One region of the Mesorhizobium sp. P2_E7 genome, then DNA from elsewhere that is predicted to be linked to it. Evidence: predicted binding sites of a transcription regulator. Region 1 holds the regulator's gene; each other region holds the start of a gene.
What was found. Region 1 encodes PhoB, which activates phosphate uptake and scavenging genes when phosphate is short. Its sites were predicted from a motif close to TGTCATNNANCTGTCAT; they were not measured.

Region 1 (4,182 bases):
CCTCCAAGATGCAGATGGTGTTCCAGCACATCCTGCCGCTGGCCGCGCCCGGCATCCTGACCGGCACCATCATCGGCCTGGCGCGCGCGTTGGGTGAGACCGCACCACTGCTTCTGATCGGCATGGTCGCCTTTGTCGCCGACTATCCGAAGACACCTTTCGACCCGGCAACCGCGCTACCGGTGCAGATCTACATGTGGGCAAACGAGGCCGAACGCGCTTTTGTCGAGCGCATGTCCGGCGCCATCATCATCCTGCTGGTCTTCCTCATGGCCATGAACATCACCGCGATCGTGCTTCGGCGCCGGTTCGAGCGGCGCTGGTAGAAAAAAGGCAATTTGGTATGAACATCATGACCGAACAGTCCCTTGAAAACGCAGTGGGCGACAAAATGAACGCCAAGTCGAACGAAGTGATCAAGATGCGCGGCGACAAGGTCGGCGTGTTCTACGGCGAGAAGCAGGCGCTGTTCGACGTCAATCTCGACGTCCGCCAAAACCAGGTGACCGCGCTGATCGGCCCGTCCGGCTGCGGCAAGTCGACCTTCCTGCGCTGCCTCAACCGCATGAACGACACCATCGATTCAGCGCGGGTGACCGGCAAGATCACGCTCGATGAGGACGACATCTACGACAAGAACATCGACGTCGTCGAACTCAGGGCTCGCGTCGGCATGGTGTTCCAGAAGCCCAATCCGTTCCCGAAGTCGATCTACGAGAACGTCGCCTACGGCCCGCGCATCCATGGCCTGGCCAAGCGCAAGTCCGACATGGACCAGATCGTCGAGTCGAGCCTGAAGAAGGCGGCGATCTGGAACGAGGTCAAGGACCGCCTGCAGGAACCCGGCACTGGCCTGTCCGGCGGCCAGCAGCAGCGCCTGTGCATCGCGCGCGCCATCGCGGTCTCGCCGGAAGTGATCCTGATGGATGAGCCCTGCTCGGCGCTCGACCCGATCGCCACCGCCCGCGTCGAGGAGCTGATCGACGAACTGCGCCAGAACTACACTATCGTCATCGTCACCCACTCGATGCAGCAGGCAGCGCGCGTGTCGCAACGCACGGCGATGTTCCACCTCGGCTACCTGGTCGAGGAGGGCGCCACCGACAAGATGTTCACCAATCCCGACGACAAGCGCACCCAGGACTACATTACCGGCCGCTTCGGCTGAGCCGTCCAGCGGTTGAATTTTCAGGCACGAGGACCAGGATCATGGGTGAACATACCGTCGCCTCCTTCGATGAAGAGTTGGGCCAGATCAGCAAGCTGATCCGCGACATGGGCGATCTGGCCGGGTCGATGGTCAGCGGCTCGACCAAAGCGCTGCTCACGTCGGACAACGCGCTGGCGCAGCGTGTGGTTTCCGATGATGCCATCATGGACGCGCGCCAGCGTGAACTCGACGACCGCGCCATCACGCTCATCGCCAAGCGCCAGCCGATGGCCAACGATCTGCGCGCCGTGGTCGGTTCGATCCGCATGGCCGGCGACCTCGAGCGCATCGGCGATCTCGCCAAGAACATCGCCAAGCGCGTCGGCACTGTGGGCTTGAGCGTCACGCCGCGCGACCTCTCGCATTCCATCGATGCGATGGCACAACTGGTGCTGATCCAGGTGCAAGGGGTGGTCGAGGAATATGCCGCCGCCGATGCGGCCGCGCTGGCGAAGCTCAGGAATGAGGACGAGCGCATCGACGTCAAATACACGTCGGTGTTTCGTGAACTCTTGACCTACATGATGGAAGACCCGCGCAACATCACTGCCTGCACGCATCTTCTGTTCTGCGCCAAGAATCTGGAGCGCATCGGCGATCATGTCACCAACATCGCTGAAAATGCGTATTATGTGCTGACCGGCCAGCAATTGCCTGCCAATCGCCCGAAGCAGGACGAGACGGCGATGGCCACGTCGGCCTGACAAGGGTGAACTGCTGATGATTGCGCCACGCATCATGGTCGTGGAGGATGAGGAGCCGCTGGGCGTGCTCCTCCGCTACAACCTCGAATCCGAAGGCTACCAGGTCGAAGTGGTAACGCGCGGCGACGAGGCCGAAATCCGGCTGCAGGAAAATGTGCCCGACCTTCTGGTGCTCGACTGGATGGTGCCGGCGGTGTCCGGCATCGAGCTTTGCCGGCGGCTCAGGATGCGGCCCGAGACCGAGCGATTGCCGATCATCATGCTGACCGCGCGTGGCGAGGAGAGCGACCGCGTGCGCGGGCTTTCGACCGGCGCCGACGATTATCTGGTCAAGCCGTTCTCGACGCCGGAATTCATGGCGCGCGTGAAGGCGCTGCTGCGCCGCGCCAAGCCGGAAGTCCTGTCCAGCGTGCTCAAGGTCGGCGACATCGTGCTCGACCGTGAATCGCACCGAGTCTACCGCAAGAAGAGCGAGATCCGACTGGGGCCGACCGAGTTCCGCCTGCTCGAATTTATGATGCGCCACCCCGGCCGTGTGTTCTCACGCAGCCAGCTGCTCGACAATGTCTGGGGCGAGACGATCTACATCGACGAACGCACGGTCGACGTGCATGTCGGTCGCTTGCGCAAGGCGGTCAACAATGGCCGCATGCCGGACGTCATCCGCACCATCCGCGGCGCCGGCTACGCCATCCGCGAAGACTAGAGCCCGGCGCGCCGGGCCGTCGCCGGCCTCTCAGGCGACGTGCTTGCCGGTCTTCGCTTGAATGCCGGGCGCGAAAATCTCCTGGTCGACGAAGCTTAGCGCCCGCATGGCGCAGCCCTCGCGGATCAACGGCAGTTCGTTGGGCTCGGTGTCGAAGGAGATCGACTTCGAGTGCTGGCCGCCGGCGGTCTGGGCGATCGCCTCGCGCAATGCCGGCTCGATCAGGTCGAAGGCGGCGGCGCTGACACCGACCATGGCGACAGGGGCGGGGTCGATCAGCGCGAACAGGCTGCCAAGGCCGAAGCCGAGCGCCTCGCCCGCCTTGCGATAGGCTTCGCGCTCCGGGCCATCCGTCTCGCGGGCGCGTGCGGCCAGCGCCCGCATGTCGGCGTCGCCGACATCGACCGGTTCGGCATCCTCGCTCATCATCTTTGCGCTGCGCCAGATAGCGTAGTTGCCGGCATAGGCCTCGACGCAGCCGCGCCGCCCGCAACGGCACAGCGCGCCGCCGGGCCGGTGGATCATGTGGCCGAACTCGCCGCCGGACGAATGGGTGCCGGTGAACAGTTCGCCCTTCAGCACCAGCCCCATGCCGATGCCATGCGAGAGCAGGATGGCGATGAAATCGTCGCGATAGCGGTCAGGCTGGCGCCATTGCAGCGCCACCGCCATCATGTTGCAGTCGTTTTCCATGGTGGCCGGAATGCCGAATTCCGCTTCCAGTATGTCGGCGAAGGCAATGTCGGTCAGCGGTGTGATCGGCGACCACAGCATGGCGCGCGCATGCGAATCGGTGATGCCCTGAATGCCCATGGCAATGCGGGCGACGCTCTGGACGTCGAGGTCGGGATCCTCGAGCCGGCGTCTGACAATGGCAGTGCATTCGCCGATCAGTTCGTCGCGCGAAATGGTCAGCGTGTCGAGCCGGCGCTGTTCCTCGGCGACCACCTGGCCGGCATAGTCAATGACGGTGACGGAGAGGAAGTTCAGCGACAGCACCACGGTCATCACCGCCGCCGCTTCCGGGTTGAGGCCAAGGCCGACCTGCGGCCGGCCGCGTTTCAGCGCGCCGGTCTCGCCGGGCTTGCTTTCGGCCAGGATGCCTTCCGCAATCAAATCCGACGAGATCGCCGATATGGTCGAATGGCTGAGGCCGGTGGTCGCCGCGATCTCGGTCCGCGACGGTTGGCCGGCACGGCGCACGGCCGAAATCACCATCGCACGGTTGCGACGGCGCAAATCGTCGTGGCGGATTCCAACCGACATTTTTGTTTCCTCCCGGTCCTCCTCGCGCCTCATGATAATGAAGGCGGTCAGGGGCGCTACGCAAATATTGGCAGAAGCCGGCGGCGCTGTCATTGTTTATTGCGAGTCTCGAAAAAATTCGCGGAGGCCATCAGATTCCATCAGAATCGATGTTGACAGCGCCTCGCCGTTGGACCAGTATTTTTTCGAGGCTCGAAAAAATAGAGCCTCTGTGTGCCGGCCTTCGGGCCAGTTTTGTCGCGCCGCGCGCGGCGCAGGGAGGATTAACATGAACAGATTTGCAGCCGCCATGCTGG
Region 2 (4,182 bases), on a different contig from region 1:
GACACCCGCCAGCGCGTGCTCGCCGCCGCCAAGCAGCTGAACTATTCCCCGAACCAGTCCGGCCGCAGTCTCAGGCAAGGCGCCACCCATTCCATCGCCTTCATGCTGCAGCCGCATCCGGGCGACCAGCAGTATGGCGAGCCGTTCTTCATCCCGTTCCTGACCGGTCTGCAGGCGCGGCTCGCCGAGTATGACCTGGATCTGATGGTCGTCATGGGTGAGCCCGGCCAATATCAGCAGGAGAGGCTGCGCCGCGTGGTTGAGACGCGCCGGGCCGACGCGGTCGTGTTGGCCAATACACGGCGGGAAGACGATCGGATCGACTATCTCAGCAAGGCCGGCTTTCCCTTCGCCACGCTTGGCCGAAGTCAATCCGGCGGCGACGCCTATCCTTCGCTCGATATCGATTTCGAGAGGGCGGGTGATGAAGCCGTCGACCGGCTGGTCGCGCGCGGCCACCGCCGCATTGCCGCCATCCGCCCTTCGCTCGATCTCAACTTCGGCTACCTGTTCCTCGACGGCTACCGCAAGGCGCTGGAGCGGCACGGCATCGAAGTCGATCCCGGCCTGATCGCCGACGGCTTCATCAACGAGGCCGGAGGCTACCAGGTGACGCCGCGCGTGATGCTCTCCAAAGACCGGCCCACAGCCATCATCTTCAACAATGACGCAATGGCTCTCGGCGGCTGCAAGGCACTGGCCGAGATGGGCATCAGGCCCGGCCACGACATAGCGGTGATCGTCATCGTCGACACGCCGCTTTGCCGCTACTTTTCTCCGGCGCTGACTGCCTTCCGTCCGTCGCTGGAGCCGATGGGCCGGCGGCTGGCAGAAATGCTGCTGGCCTCGCTCCCCGCCTTCGCCGGTCCCGAAGGCCCGCGCATCATCCGCGAAGTCTGGCCGCTGGAGCTGATTGCGCGCGATAGCGACTGATCACGGCCGGACGCAGGCTGGCCGGCATCAATCCACCTTCTTCTCGCCCCGCTCGCCGGCCTTGACGATGTCGCCGGTGGTGAACAGGATTTCCTTCAGTTCCGCCCGCCAGTCCTTCTTCTGGCGCAGCAGGAATTCCAGGTCCATGCCGAAATGCTTGAACTCCTCGCCTTGCGCATTCTTCATGATCGCCTTGGCCTGCGGATCCTTCTCCACCGATATGCGCTGCTCATACCAGCCGATCGCCTCCGCCTCCTCGATCAGCGAGGTAATCATGCGGGCGAAGGTCCGCACCTTCTGCGTCAGTTCTTCCGGCGGCTCGTGATACTGATCGAAACCCATGTCGCTTCCCTGAATTGGACCTGCAAATTCGGCTGTATCCAGGAATGCATTGGAACGCCGCGGGTTCCGCCTCACTGTTGCAATTCGACCAAAGCCCTCTGCAACGGCGCCGACGAAATCTGGATCGGGCCGGAAAACGGCACATCCATATCGAGGATCAGGTAAAGCGCTCCGGCAATCAGCGCTGCCGACACCACGAACGTCTCTATGGTGATGGCATTTCGCGGCGCCCTGAAACCGAAACTGGCGAAGATCAGCACCAACCAGGCAACGAGCATAACGATCAGCGGCCGCGGGATGGTACCTTCCGATTGCTCAATCAAAGCCCAGCGCAGTTCCACCACCTTCTGCAGATGCTGGCGGGCGTCCTCCAGCAGGGAACCATGCGCTGAGTCAGCAGGCTGCAGAGCGGTCAATCTTGTGCTGATCTCGGTCAACAGACGTTCAGACAGCCGGTTGGCGACGAGGGGTGTTTCGTTGGCTTCTGTCCAGTTGTTGGTCTGTCTTTGCACATAAGCGACCAGCGGCTGACGGACCTCGGCGGTCTCGGGCCCATATTGCCGAAGCGACCGGTCGAGAAGGATCAACTCGGTCGCATATGTGTGCACGTTGCGGTCGATCGACTCGAAAGTGTTCTTGGCCGAGTTGATCATGAGACCAAGCACCAGCGAGGTCATGACGACGAACAGGTTGGCGGCGAGCCGAACCACGGCGTTGGTGTCGTCGTCACGGTGATGGGCTGGCAACCTGCCGTAGACGGCCATGCTGGCCAGCGGCGCCGCCGTCAGGCAGAGGAAAACGGCCACCGCGATGAGTGTTTCCTGCATGCAGCCATTTCTGCACGGCAAGCACCGAATGCCAATGGCTGTCAGAATGCTCTGTCACGCAAGTATCATGTTCGCGTCCTAGACCGCTTTGCGGGGGGCGACATCGTCGATGCGACGCGGAGCCCTGCAGTCTCAGCCGCTCAAGGCTCGTCACAAAGAGGATCTCTATGAAAATCTCGCACCGAACCGTGTCGCTCGGCGCCGCATTGGCGCTGTTTACCGCTTTGACCCCTGCCCTTGCCGACAGCACCGCCACCGTCGGCGGCGTCAGCTTCGTCAACAAGGGGCTCGTCGGCGTCGGTCGCATCCCGGCCGACCTGAAGGACAAGTTCGGCGAGACCTTCGGCTCCGGCTCCGGCATGTCGATCGACGCCGCAAGCTGGACACATGACGCCAACGGCTACAAGGGTTCGCTCTGGCTGCTGCCGGATCGCGGCTACAATGTCGTCGGCACCACCGACTATCGGCCGCGCCTCAACACTATCGCTATCGAGCTCACGCCGACCCCGCTGGGTGCCACACCCGCCGCCGGCCAGGAACAGACCGGCGTCAAGGCGACGCTTGCCGATTCCCTGCTGCTGACCGATGACAAGGGCGCCGACGCCACCGGCCTCGATCCGCTCAACGGCGTGCGCGCGGCGAGCGGCGACCTGCCGATCCTGCCCGAGGCCAACGGCAAGCTGGCGCTCGACAATGAGGCGATCGCGCGGCTGCCCGACGGCACCATGTTCATTTCCGACGAATACGGCCCCAACATCTACCGCTTCTCGGCCGATGGCCATCTGTTGTCGGCAACGCAGCCGCCGGCAGCCTTGGTGCCGATGCGCAAGGGCACGCCGAACTTCGCCTCCGACAATCCGGGCCCGGGTGCCGCCGAGCCCGATCCGAAGGATCCCGAGACCGGCCGCCAGAACAACCAGGGCCTCGAAGGCATGGCGCTGACGCCGGACGGCAAATCGCTGATCGCGGTGCTGCAGTCGGCACCCCGCCAAGATGGCGGCGATTCCGGCGCGACGCGCCAGAACACCCGCGCCCTGGTCTATGACGCCACCGACCCGGCACACCTCAAGCTGGCGCACGAATATGTCGTTCCGCTGCCGGTGTTCAAGGACGACAAGGGCAAGACCAAGATCGCCGCGCAGAGCGAGATCGTGGCGCTGTCCGACAAGACCTTCCTGATGCTGGCGCGCGACAGCGGCAACGGCCAGGGCGTGAAGGGCGACACTTCGCTTGTGCGCCAGATCTTCGTCGTCGACGTCTCTGGTGCCACCGACATTGCCGGCGGCGCCTTCGATGCCGCCGACAAGCCGGTAGCGCCCAAGGGCGTGCTCGACCCCTCGGTGACGCCGGCCAAGCTGACGCCGTTTATCAACATCAACGACAACAAGGAACTCGGCCGCTTCGGCCTGCATGACGGCAAGCCGAACGACAAGAACAACCTCTCGGAGAAGTGGGAGGCGATGTCGGTGGTCAGCGTGCTCGATCCGGCGCTGCCCGACGATTATTTCCTGTTCGTCGGCAACGACAACGACTTCCTCGCCCAGGACGGCTTCCAGGTCGGCACGCCCTACAAGGCCGAAGACGGCGCCGACGTCGACACTATGTTCCTGGTGTATCAGGTCACGCTTCCGGGCCTCGCCAAGAAGTAGTTGCATACGACAGAGAAAAGCGGACGCGCCTAAAGCAATTCCAGGAAAAGTGTGATCGGTTTTCCGTCCGGAATTGCGAAAAAAACAAAGAGACAGAGCGTTTCACCTTTTCCGTGAAACGCTCTGTCTCGTCCGCTTTTTTGTCGGCTACAGCGATACAGCTGAGAAACTTACTTCAAGATCTCGGCATCCTTCGGCACGCCGGCATCGATCGGCTCGGCGGTACGGCTCGACACCGCCATGATCTTGCCGGCGGGCGACAGGTTCGGGCGCACATAGACCTGGGCGACGCCATTGACCCGGCTGTAGAGGTCGATGATGTCCTGGTTCATGAAGCGCACGCAACCCGACGATGCGTTCTTGCCGATGGAATCCCACTCCGGCGTACCGTGCAGCCGGTACATCGTGTCCTTGCCGTCGCGGAACAGATA
Region 3 (4,182 bases), on a different contig from region 1:
TGGAAGGTGGCGCCGACCTTGGCATCCTTGGGATTGCCACAGAGCACGAACAGGTCCCAGGCATACTTTTCCGCCGTATGATCGGCATCCGCGCCGAGGCCCCCAGGCGGGATCAGCTCGACAATGTGGCCCCAGAGGTTTTCCGGCCTTGTATTGGCCGGATTGACCTTGGACTGGTCGCGCTTCTTGTTCTTGGTCATCACCGCATAGACGCGGCCGGTCACCGGATTGGTCTCGATGTCCTCGGGCCGGTCCATCGGCGTAGCGCCCAGCGCATCGGCCGCAAAACGCGTCTTCAACAGCACTTCGGCCTGGTCGGCAAAACCGTTCTCGGCAGTGAGCTTCCCCTGGCCATGCACCAACGGCAGCCATGTCATCGAGCCGTCGGCATCGAAGCGGGCGACCGACAGCACGCCCTCGTCGAGCAAATCGGCGCCTGAGGCCGGGTTGGCCTTGTCGTAGGCTTTTGCCGAGACGAAGCGGTACATGTATTCGAAATAGTCGTCGTCACCCATATAGACGACGACGCGGCCGTCCTTGTTGAGGACCACGGTCGACGCCTCATGCGACATGCGTCCGAGTGCGGTGCGCTTTACCGGCTTGGACTGCGGGTCGTAAGGGTCGATCTCGACCACCCAGTCGAAGCGATTGGCCTCGTTGGGTTCCTTGTCGAGATTGAAGCGGTCATGGAAGCGGCCGCGGCCATAGATGTCGGAGCCGTCAAAGCCGTAACGGGCGAGCAGGTCGGCGGTCGGTGCCTTCTTCGGGTCGCCGCCGAAAATGTCGGACACGCCTTCCTCGCAGGTCAGCACCGTGCCCCACGGGGTAAAACCGCCGCTGCAATTGTAGCTGGTGCCGAGCACTTTCGTGCCGGTGGCGTCGGCCGAGGTCTTCATCAGCGCATGGCCGGCGACGGGGCCGGAAACGGTCATTTCGGTGTTGGCGGTGATGCGGCGGTTGAGCGGGCTGTCGGCGACGGTTTCCCACTTGCCGTCCTTCAGCTGCACTTCGACGATCGAATGGCCCATCGCGGCCATGCCGAGATCGACCTGTCCCTTGGTCATCGTCTTGCCGGCGTCGTCCTCGGTCGTGCCCGGAAACATCACATTGGGCGAGATGTATTCGTTGTTGACGCAGAGCAGGCCATGGTCGGAATTGACCGTGCCCTTGGGCAGCGGCATGAAGGCGATATAGTCGCAATTGTAACCAAAACGCTTTTCCTGCTCGTCCGCGGCGACCTTGTTGCCGTCGAATTCGGCGAGGCCGGCTGCAAGCGGATCGCCCCAGCGCGCCACGATGGTCGTCTCATAGCCTTCGGCGGCGGCATGGGTCTTGTCGTAGACGCGCTTCAGTTCGGGAAAGCCGAGCGTCGACTGCGCTGCCGCGGCATGCGTTTCGCCGGCAAACAAGGAGCCGACGAAGCTGCCGCCGGCAAGCAGCGCGCCGGAGGCAAGGCTGCCTTTCAAGAGAGACCGGCGCGAGACGCGCTCGGCGATGATGTCGCGGATGACGGGCGAGGATGAAGACGGTGCGTTGGCCATGGTGTCTGCCTCTCAGGGTGGATGTTACGGCGCACCGCTGCCCTAGTCTGCTTCGGCAACATCCGCATGACACGAGGGAGAACAGTTTTGAGACCGCAGAAATGGCGACCTACGGCGGGCAGCCTCTTTCAACTGCAATCACCGCGGCGCGGCCGCCAAAGGTACGATGTTCTGGTTGAGGCGGAACCGATTGGTTGGATCAAGACGGGATTTCAAGCGCCTCAGTCGATCATATTTGACGGCCCCATAAGCGCCCGACGCGATGGCGGTATCGGCCTGTTCGTTGATATAGTTGGCCTGTATCGACGGATCGGCCATTTGCTCGGCGGCAGCCCTTCCCCATGCAATACAGCGCTCATCGTCTGCCGGATTGTCCCATACGGGCTCCGCAATCCAATAATACCCAGCCTGCCTACCGGAGTACGCCGTGGCGTCTTCCGGCACATCCGAAACAGCGCCTCCAAGTTGCGTCACATAGAGTTCAGAATCCGGTGTCGGCGCGGTGGTGATCTGCTGGACCATGGCGTCCACCGCCTCTCCGCTAATATCCCGCCAAAATCCACCCTTTGCGTAATACCGGCGCGACCAGGCGAAATGAACATCGTTGCGGCTTTGCAGCTCAATGAACGGCATGGCGCCCATCGTTCCTTCTCCCGCGCCTGCAAGCTCGCCGAAAGGTGAGAGCATCCGCTCCGCATGCCTGCTGTCGCCGATCCAGACGGCCGTCACGCCCAGACTCAGTGAGGCCAGTGTGAAGGCAACAGAGAACTCTCGCGGGCGTTGTTGAGCCAATTCGCCCAGGACGGCAATCGCTCGCCGCGCGCTGGCGACTGGGTAGCTCCACTGGCCAACCGACACCAGGCCAAGCTGATGCAGTTTGAACTTGAAGCGAGTAACGACACCGAAATTCCCGCCACCACCTCGGATGCCCCAGAAAAGTTCAGGATCCGAGTCCGCATCTATCCAGGTGACACTGCCGATGGCGGTCACTATCTCGGCCCCAATCAGGCTGTCGATTGTCAGTCCGTAGGCGCGGCTGATACGACCCATGCCGCCCCCAAGGGTGAGGCCTGCGACCCCGGTGTGAGAAATGACGCCCGCCGGAACCACATACCCCTTTGAAACTGTCGCTCCATCGAGATCTCGCAGCATGGCTCCGCCGCCGGCCTCGACTGTTCCGGCGCCTGTGTTCAGGCGGGTGGAATTGAGTTGCGACAGATCGAGCAGAAGCCCAGCGTCACAAGTCGATAGACCCGGGAAACTGTGTCCGCCTGCCCGGACCGCAAGGACCGCATCGCAACTGGCCGCGATGTCGATCGCCTTTCGAACGTCATCGACATTTTCTGCGTATAGTACAGCCGCCGGCTTCCGATCGACGACACCGTTCCACACCCTTCGGGCACGATCATAGTCCCGATCGCCAGGCATGATCAGGTGCCCGCGACATTTGGCCAAGGCGAGCTTTTTTCGCAGCACGTCGGACATTCGAGCCCCCACTCCAAGCGACCCGCAAACGGTATCACGCGTTTGCCGGACGAGGAATGGTCAGTGCAAGCGACGTCATCAGTACTGCTTCCGAGGGCGGCCGATCAGCTTACTGGGCCTTGGTGCAGGTCGAGGCGGTGAAGGCGCCGTCGGGCTGCTTCAGGATGATGTCGAACGACGGGGTGGTCTCGCCGTCCAGCGTCGCTTGCGTCATCGAGACAGAATTGCCGCCGCTGGTGTAGCCGCCCAGCGGGCCCAGCCAGGTGATCTCGCCATTGGCGTTCATCTGATAGTTGTAGCCTTGCAGCGCGGTGCCGAACGTCACCGGTCCGCTATAGACATTGCCCTTGATGGTGATGTCGCCAAGATTGAGGAAGGCGCCGAGCAGATAGACTTCGCAGTGATAGGTGCCGTCCGGCAGCTTGCCGTCGCTGAAATCGGCGCGCGCGGCGCCGCTCGTTGCCATCAGCAGCAGGATGCCGGAAATGCAGGAGATGCGGGATGTCATCGGGTCACTCGTTTGCGGAATGAGCTTGCCCCATTTTTGCGCCGTGCCGCAATATTGTTCATCCGCATGCCGCTGCTGGAGTTCAAAATCTAGGCACTTGTCATACTTGGGCGAAAATTAGGCAAATGCCTTGTGCGCTGCGCAAATTTCCCTCAATCAATCTTTAATCGGCTGCCTTTGTTTTCTTTAGGCTAATATAGTAACAGGCTGATAACGTTAGCTTATTCAATCCTTCGGAGCGGTGCCTTTGCATTTGGCACGGCTGTTGCATTGCAGTGTTGCGGTGCAATCAACCAGCTCGGGGAGTCTTCGGTATGAGGGGTAATTTCTCTACAATAACAAAAATGTTTTCGGCCGGCGTGGTCGCTGCCGGCCTGTCGATGTCGTCTCCGGCCAAGGCCGCCGAAGACACGATCAAGGTCGGCATTCTGCATTCGTTGTCGGGGACCATGGCGATTTCGGAGACGACGTTGAAAGACGCCATGCTGATGCTCATCGAAGAGCAAAACGCCAAGGGCGGATTGCTCGGCAAGAAGCTGGAAGCGGTCGTTGTCGATCCGGCGTCCAACTGGCCGCTCTTTGCCGAAAAGGCGCGCGAGCTGATCTCCAAGGACAAGGTTGCGGCCGTGTTCGGCTGCTGGACATCGG

Region 2: the regulator PhoB is predicted to act here: its motif matches at 2,155-2,171, upstream of AC1DYC_RS10320 (esterase-like activity of phytase family protein).
Region 3: the regulator PhoB is predicted to act here: its motif matches at 1,597-1,613, upstream of AC1DYC_RS05265 (PhoX family protein).

Annotation. Positions count from the first base shown of each region.
Region 1 covers NZ_JBFUER010000003.1:240,318-244,499, reverse strand. Annotated here, with positions in the region: gene pstA (phosphate ABC transporter permease PstA) at 1-326, shown strand, start outside; gene pstB (phosphate ABC transporter ATP-binding protein PstB) at 344-1,168, shown strand; gene phoU (phosphate signaling complex protein PhoU) at 1,210-1,914, shown strand; gene phoB (phosphate regulon transcriptional regulator PhoB) at 1,931-2,620, shown strand; gene AC1DYC_RS20245 (ROK family protein) at 2,651-3,886, opposite strand; gene xylF (D-xylose ABC transporter substrate-binding protein) at 4,155-4,182, shown strand, end outside.
Region 2 covers NZ_JBFUER010000001.1:2,036,331-2,040,512, forward strand. Annotated here, with positions in the region: gene AC1DYC_RS10305 (LacI family DNA-binding transcriptional regulator) at 1-933, shown strand, start outside; gene AC1DYC_RS10310 (ferritin family protein) at 961-1,275, opposite strand; gene AC1DYC_RS10315 (bestrophin-like domain) at 1,347-2,102, opposite strand; gene AC1DYC_RS10320 (esterase-like activity of phytase family protein) at 2,270-3,751, shown strand; gene AC1DYC_RS10325 (L,D-transpeptidase) at 3,922-4,182, opposite strand, start outside.
Region 3 covers NZ_JBFUER010000001.1:1,045,495-1,049,676, forward strand. Annotated here, with positions in the region: gene AC1DYC_RS05265 (PhoX family protein) at 1-1,541, opposite strand, end outside; gene AC1DYC_RS05270 (FAD-binding oxidoreductase) at 1,680-3,026, opposite strand; gene AC1DYC_RS05275 (hypothetical protein) at 3,136-3,534, opposite strand; gene urtA (urea ABC transporter substrate-binding protein) at 3,849-4,182, shown strand, end outside.